2 regions of the Streptomyces sp. NPDC015171 genome follow, and region 2 is predicted to be linked to the other one. Evidence: riboswitches for the same ligand, from Rfam matches in the RefSeq annotation. Region 2 holds a riboswitch; the other holds the start of a gene.
What was found. Region 2 has a riboswitch for cobalamin ahead of ACF073_RS38615 (CoA-acylating methylmalonate-semialdehyde dehydrogenase). Riboswitches for the same ligand answer to the same signal wherever they lie in the genome.
Positions count from the first base shown of each region.

Region 1 (3,460 bases), on a different contig from region 2:
GCTGTTCGAGGACATGTTCCCGGACTGGTTCGCGGGCGTGGCGTTCGCGGCGATCGGCATCGGCGCCCTGGTGCCGGCGGCGATCATGTCCATCGCGGCGGCCAACCTCTTCACCCGGAACATCTACAAGGACTTCATCAAGCCGGACGCCACGCCCGCGCAGGAGACCAAGGTCTCCAAGCTGGTCTCCCTGCTGGTGAAGGTCGGCGCCCTGGTCTTCGTCCTCACCATGGACAAGACGGTCGCCATCAACTTCCAGCTGCTGGGCGGCATCTGGATCCTGCAGACCTTCCCGGCCCTGGTCGGCGGCCTGTTCACCCGCTGGTTCCACCGCTGGGCGCTGCTGGCCGGCTGGGCGGTCGGCATGGTCTACGGCACGGCTGCCGCGTACGGGGTCGCCTCCCCGACCCAGAAGCACTTCGGCGGCTCCTCCAAGGAGATCCCGGGCATCGGTGAGATCGGCTACATCGGCCTGACGGCGTTCGTCCTGAACGTCGCGGTCTCCGTGGTCCTCACGGTCGTCCTGAAGGCCCTGAAGGCCCCCGACGGCATCGACGAGACCAGGCCGGAGGACTACACGGCCGACGCCGGCGACCCGGGCGTCGCGGTGGAGCTGCCGCCCGCGACCGCGGGCGCGGGCCACTAGCCGGGCACCGTTCGACGGGCCGCCGGAGCGACATCCGGCGGCCCGTTGCCGTACCCCGCCGGCGGACTCGACGGCGTGGGCCATCTGATCCGGCGGGCCGGCCGCGCCGGGTGCGCCGCGCCCGGCGGGAGCACCGCCCGGGCGACCTCCAGGGCGGCCTCCCGGGCCTCGGGAAGAGCGTCCGGCGCCTCGGAGCCAGGGGGCCCGGAGCGGGCCCGTGCCGAGCGCGCGCGGGCCGCCGGAGGCCGTCCCACGGTCCTCTCCGGCGGGTCGCGCACAGCGCCCACCGGGCCGGCGGACACCCCGGGCCGTTCGCACGCCGGAGCGGGACCGGCGTCCTTCCCCGGGCCGGCCGGTCTTCGCCCCGGCTGCCTGCGAGTTGACCCTATGAAGCCACGCCGACACAACATCTGGGGGTGACACGACAGCCCGGCACTAGATGTATGCTCGTCCTCGCTGTCGTCGCAGGGGAATCCGGTGTGATTCCGGAACTGTCCCGCAACGGTGTACATGCGCATATCCACGCGCCTGTTCAGTCCGAGGCCTGCCGACAGCCCACCCGGCCGTCCTGGCCTGGGTGCGTTCCGACGTCCGGGCCTCGTGGAGTGGGCTGGTGGACGCGACCGCCGTGTGCGCTCGTGACTGCCCCCTGCCCTCCGCCAGGCCCCCGTGCCGAGCGAGGGAGAGCCCCACGTGACCATCGCGCCAGCCGAACCGGCTTCAGTCAGCGAGCCGGAGACCGACGGTCCCGGTGCCGCGTTGCTGCGGACCCTGACCGAGTTGACCGTCGATCTGCCCGACGCCGACCCAGGACGAGTCGCCGCCGCCGCGCTGCGCGGCCGGTCCGCCCGGGCCGACGAGGCGGAGCTGCGCGAGCTGGCCACGGAGGCCGCCGCCGGTCTGATCTCCGAGGACCCCGCCTACTCGAAGCTGGCCGCCCGGCTGCTGACCCTCGCGATCCGCGACGAGGCCGCCTCGCAGGGCGTGACGTCCTTCACCGAGTCCATCGCGGTCGGGCACCGCGAGGGCCTCGTCGCCGACCGCACCGCGGAGTTCGTCCGGCTGCACGCCGAGCGGCTGGACGCGCTGGTCGACCGTGCGGCCGACGACCGCTTCGGCTACTTCGGCCTGCGCACCCTGCACAGCCGCTACCTGCTGCGCCACCCGATCACCCGCAAGGTCGTCGAGACGCCCCAGCACTTCATGCTGCGCGTGGCGAGCGGTCTGGCCGAGGACGACACGGCCCGGGCCCTGGACGAGGTCGCGGCGCTCTACGGCCTGATGAGCCGCCTGGACTACCTCCCGTCCTCCCCCACTCTTTTCAACTCCGGCACCCGGCACCCCCAGATGTCGTCCTGCTACCTGCTGGACTCGCCCCTGGACGAGCTGGACTCCATCTACGACCGGTACCACCAGGTCGCCCGGCTGTCGAAGCACGCCGGCGGCATCGGCCTGTCGTACTCCCGTATCCGCTCGCGCGGTTCGCTGATCCGGGGGACGAACGGGCACTCCAACGGCATCGTGCCGTTCCTGAAGACCCTGGACGCCTCGGTGGCCGCGGTGAACCAGGGCGGCCGGCGCAAGGGCGCCGCCGCCGTGTACCTGGAGACCTGGCACTCCGACATCGAGGAGTTCCTGGAGCTGCGGGACAACACCGGTGAGGACGCCCGCCGCACCCACAACCTGAACCTCGCGCACTGGATCCCGGACGAGTTCATGCGCCGCGTGAACACCGACGGGCAGTGGTCGCTGTTCTCCCCGGCGGACGTGCCCGAGCTGGTCGACCTGTGGGGCGCGGAGTTCGACGCCGCCTACCGCGAGGCCGAGGCGGCGGGCCTGGCGAAGAAGACGATGCCGGCCCGTGAGCTGTACGGCCGCATGATGCGCACCCTCGCGCAGACCGGCAACGGCTGGATGACCTTCAAGGACGCCGCCAACCGCACCGCCAACCAGACCGCCGAGCCCGGCCACGTCGTCCACTCCTCCAACCTCTGCACGGAGATCCTGGAGGTCACGGACGACGGCGAGACCGCGGTCTGCAACCTGGGTTCGGTCAACCTCGGCGCCTTCGTGAGCAACGGCGACATCGACTGGGAGCGGCTGGACGAGACCGTCCGCACGGCCGTCACCTTCCTCGACCGCGTCGTCGACATCAACTTCTACCCGACCGAGCAGGCGGGCCGTTCCAACGCCAAGTGGCGCCCGGTCGGTCTCGGCGCGATGGGCCTGCAGGACGTCTTCTTCAAGCTGCGTCTGCCCTTCGACTCCGCCGAGGCCAAGGCCCTGTCGACGCGGATCGCCGAGCGCATCATGCTCGCCGCGTACGAGGCCTCCGCCGACCTCGCCGAGCGCAACGGCCCGCTGCCCGCCTGGGAGAAGACCCGCACGGCCAAGGGTGTCCTGCACCCCGACCACTACGACGTCGAGCTGACCTGGCCGGAGCGCTGGGCCGCGCTGCGTCAGCGGATCGCGGCGGTCGGCATGCGCAACTCGCTGCTCCTCGCCATCGCGCCGACGGCCACCATCGCCTCGATCGCGGGTGTGTACGAGTGCATCGAGCCACAGGTCTCCAACCTGTTCAAGCGCGAGACGCTGTCCGGTGAGTTCCTCCAGGTCAACTCCTACCTGGTGCAGGAGCTCAAGGACATGGGCGTCTGGGACGCCCGCACCCGCGAGGCGCTGCGCGACTCCAACGGCTCGGTCCAGGACTTCGTCTGGATCCCGGAGGACGTACGGGCGCTGTACCGCACGGCGTGGGAGATCCCGCAGCGCGGCCTGATCGACATGGCCGCCGCCCGCACCCCGTTCCTGGAC
Region 1 is NZ_JBIBUO010000001.1:191,134-194,593, forward strand. Features, by position in the region: gene mctP (monocarboxylate uptake permease MctP) at 1-646, shown strand, start outside; cobalamin riboswitch at 1,073-1,213, shown strand; gene ACF073_RS00920 (ribonucleoside-diphosphate reductase subunit alpha) at 1,340-3,460, shown strand, end outside.
Region 1: linked by a shared signal. The riboswitch ahead of ACF073_RS00920 (ribonucleoside-diphosphate reductase subunit alpha) and the one ahead of ACF073_RS38615 (CoA-acylating methylmalonate-semialdehyde dehydrogenase) in region 2 are both predicted to bind cobalamin.

Region 2 (3,460 bases):
GCCGTGCGGTCGTCATCTCCACCCATGACGTCGAGTTCGCCGCCCGCGCCGCCGACCGCGTGGTCGTCATGGCCGAGGGGGACATCGTCGCCGACGGACCGGCCGCCGAAGTCATCGTCTCCTCACCGGTGTTCGCCCCGCAGACCGCGAAGATCCTGGCGCCCCTGCCGTTCGTGACGGTCGCCCAGGTCGCGCGGGCGGTTGCGGAGGACGCGACATGACGGCGGCCATCCGGCTCACCCCGCGCGTCGGTGTCGTCGTCGCGCTGGCCGCCTTCCTCGGCGCGGTCGCCTTCTTCTGGCCGTTCGTGGTGGCGCCCGGCACGTTCGGCTCGAACTACGCGCCGCCGCTGATCTTCGGCGTCCTGCTGGTCCTCGTCCTGTGCGTCGTGCTGTCGGAGATCGCCGAGGGCGGCATCGACTCCAAGGCGCTCGCCATGCTGGGCGTCCTGTCCGCCGTCAACGCGGCCCTGCGACCCCTGGGCGCGGGAACGGCCGGCATCGAGACCGTCTTCTTCGTCCTGGTCCTCGCGGGGCGGGTGTACGGTCCCGGCTTCGGCTTCGTCCTCGGCTGCACCTCGCTGTTCGCCTCCGCGCTCATCACCGGCGGGGTCGGGCCGTGGATGCCGTACCAGATGTTCGGCTGCGCGTTCGTCGGGATGCTCGCCGGGTTCCTGCCCCGTGCCACGGGCCGGCGCGAGGTGCTGCTGCTCGCCGGCTACGGATCGGTCTCCGGCTATCTCTTCGGCTTCCTGCTCAACCTCTCCTTCTGGCCGTTCTCGCTGGACCCGAACAGCTCCATCGCCTACCTGCCCGGCCTGCCCTTCACCGAGCAGTGGCACCGGTACATCGCCTTCGACCTGGCGACGTCGCTGGGCTGGGACACCGGGCGCGCGGTCACCAACTTCGTCTGCGTGCTGCTGGCGGGCCCTGCGGTGCTGACGACGTTCCGCCGTGCGGCGCGCAGGGCCAGGTTCCGGGCGCCCGTGCGCTTCGCGGCACCGCGGCCGGCCGAGTCCGACCCCGGCTGACCGGCCGCCCGGCGCGCGGCGCGCGGCCGGCCGCGACGCTCCCGCGTACGACCGGAAGAAGCGGCCGGGGTGGATTTACTAGGACGTCCAACTATATAGTCGCGAGTGAAGGCCCGCGGTGCAGGGAAGCCGGTGTGATTCCGGCACGGTCCCGCCACTGTGACCGGGGAGTACGCCGTCGAGCAGCACGCCACCGACGAGTGGGATGTCGGGAAGGCGGACGGCGCGCGCTGATCCGGGAGTCAGGATACCGGCCGCGGGATGTTCCGTGTTGTCCACGAGGATGGAGCTGACACGCATGGCACCGGTGCGCATCCACGACCCCGGCGGACCTCGCCCCATACGTCGACGTCCGCACGCGACCCCCGTAGCCGTCGGCTGACGGTCCACGCCGTACGCGTTCTCACGCCACCCCCGCACGCCCGCGCACGCCACCGCGTCCGCGCGTGCCGGACCGGCGTGCCATCCCGGATCACCCTCACCTGACGAGAGCAGGAGCCCATGATCCGTCCGAACGACCCCGCCGGCATCCGCGAGTTGACCCACTTCGTCGGCGGCAAGCACACCCCGGGCACATCGGGGTCCTACGGCGACGTGTACGACCCCAACACCGGTGCGGTCCAGGCCCGCGTGCCGCTCGCGAACCGGGCCGAGACCGAGGCGGCGATCGAGGTCGCGGCGGAGGCCCAGCGCGAGTGGGGCGAGTGGAACCCGCAGCGCCGCGCCCGTGTCCTGCTGCGCTTCCTGCACCTCGTCGAAGAGGAGAAGGACGCACTGGCACGGCTGCTCTCCGCCGAGCACGGCAAGACCATCGCCGACGCCCACGGCGACATCCAGCGCGGCCTGGAGGTCGTGGAGTTCGCGGCCGGCATCCCGCATCTGCTCAAGGGCGAGTTCACCGACAACGCCGGCACCGGCATCGACGTCCACTCGCTGCGCGCGCCCCTCGGTGTCGTCGCCGGCATCACGCCGTTCAACTTCCCCGCGATGATCCCCCTCTGGAAGGCCGCGTCGGCGCTGGCCTGCGGCAACGCATTCATCCTCAAACCCTCCGAGCGCGACCCCTCGGTGCCCCTCAGGCTCGCCGAACTCTTCCTGGAGGCGGGCCTGCCGCCCGGCGTCCTCAACGTCGTCAACGGCGACCGGGAAGCCGTCGACACCCTCCTCCAGGACCCGCGGGTCGCCGCCCTCGGCTTCGTCGGCTCCACGCCCGTCGCCGCGCACGTCTATGCCACCGCCGCCGCCCACGGCAAGCGCGCCCAGTGCTTCGGCGGCGCCAAGAACCACCTGATCGTGATGCCGGACGCCGACCTCGACCAGGCGGTGGACGCCCTGATCGGCGCCGGGTACGGCTCGGCGGGCGAGCGCTGCATGGCCGTCTCGGTCGCCGTCCCCGTCGGCGAGGAGACCGCCGACGCGCTGGTCGCCCGACTGAAGGAACGCATCGCGGGACTGCGCATCGGCCGCAGCGACGACCCCGAGGCCGACTTCGGCCCGCTGGTCGGCCGGGACGCGCTGGACCGGGTCCGCTCCTATGTTGGCCTCGGCGTCGAGGAGGGCGCCGAACTCGTCGTCGACGGACGCGACTTCGTCCTGCCCGGGCACGAGAACGGCTTCTTCGCCGGTGCCTCCCTCTTCGACCGGGTCACCCCGGCGATGCGCATCTACCAGGAGGAGATCTTCGGCCCCGTCCTGTCGGTCGTACGCGCCGCCGACTACGCCGAGGCCCTGCGCCTGCCCAGCGAGCACACCTTCGGCAACGGCGTCGCGATCTTCACCCGTGACGGAGACACCGCCCGCGACTTCACCCGGCGCGTGAACACCGGCATGGTCGGCGTCAACGTACCCATCCCGGTGCCGGTCGCCTACCACACCTTCGGCGGCTGGAAGCGCTCCGGCTTCGGCGACCTGAACCAGCACGGTCCCGACGCCATCCGCTTCTACACCCGCACCAAGACCGTCACCTCCCGCTGGCCGGCCGGTCTGCGGGAGGGCGCCAGCTTCACGATCCCCACGATGGGCTGACCGCCGTATGACCACCACCCTGCTCACCGAGGACCAGCAGGCCCTCGTCGAGACCACCCTCGACTTCGCCCAGGACCACCTCGCGCCGCACGCCCTGGACTGGGACCGCGACAAGCACTTCCCCGTGGACGTGCTGCGCAAGGCGGCCGGGCTCGGCCTCGGCGGTGTCTACGTCCGCGAGGAGTCCGGCGGCTCCGGCCTCAGCCGGACCGACGGCGTGCTCGTCTTCGAGATCCTCGCCACCGGCTGCCCCTGCATCGCCGCCTACCTCTCCATCCACAACATGGTCGCCTGGATGATCGACCGCTTCGGCGACGACGCCCAGCGCGAGCGGTGGCTGCCCCGGCTGTGCGCGATGGACGACCTCGCCGGCTACTGCCTGACCGAGCCGGGCGCCGGCTCGGA
Region 2 is NZ_JBIBUO010000027.1:8,400-11,859, forward strand. Features, by position in the region: gene ACF073_RS38605 (ABC transporter ATP-binding protein) at 1-221, shown strand, start outside; gene ACF073_RS38610 (ECF transporter S component) at 218-1,030, shown strand; cobalamin riboswitch at 1,110-1,304, shown strand; gene ACF073_RS38615 (CoA-acylating methylmalonate-semialdehyde dehydrogenase) at 1,532-3,055, shown strand; gene ACF073_RS38620 (acyl-CoA dehydrogenase family protein) at 3,063-3,460, shown strand, end outside.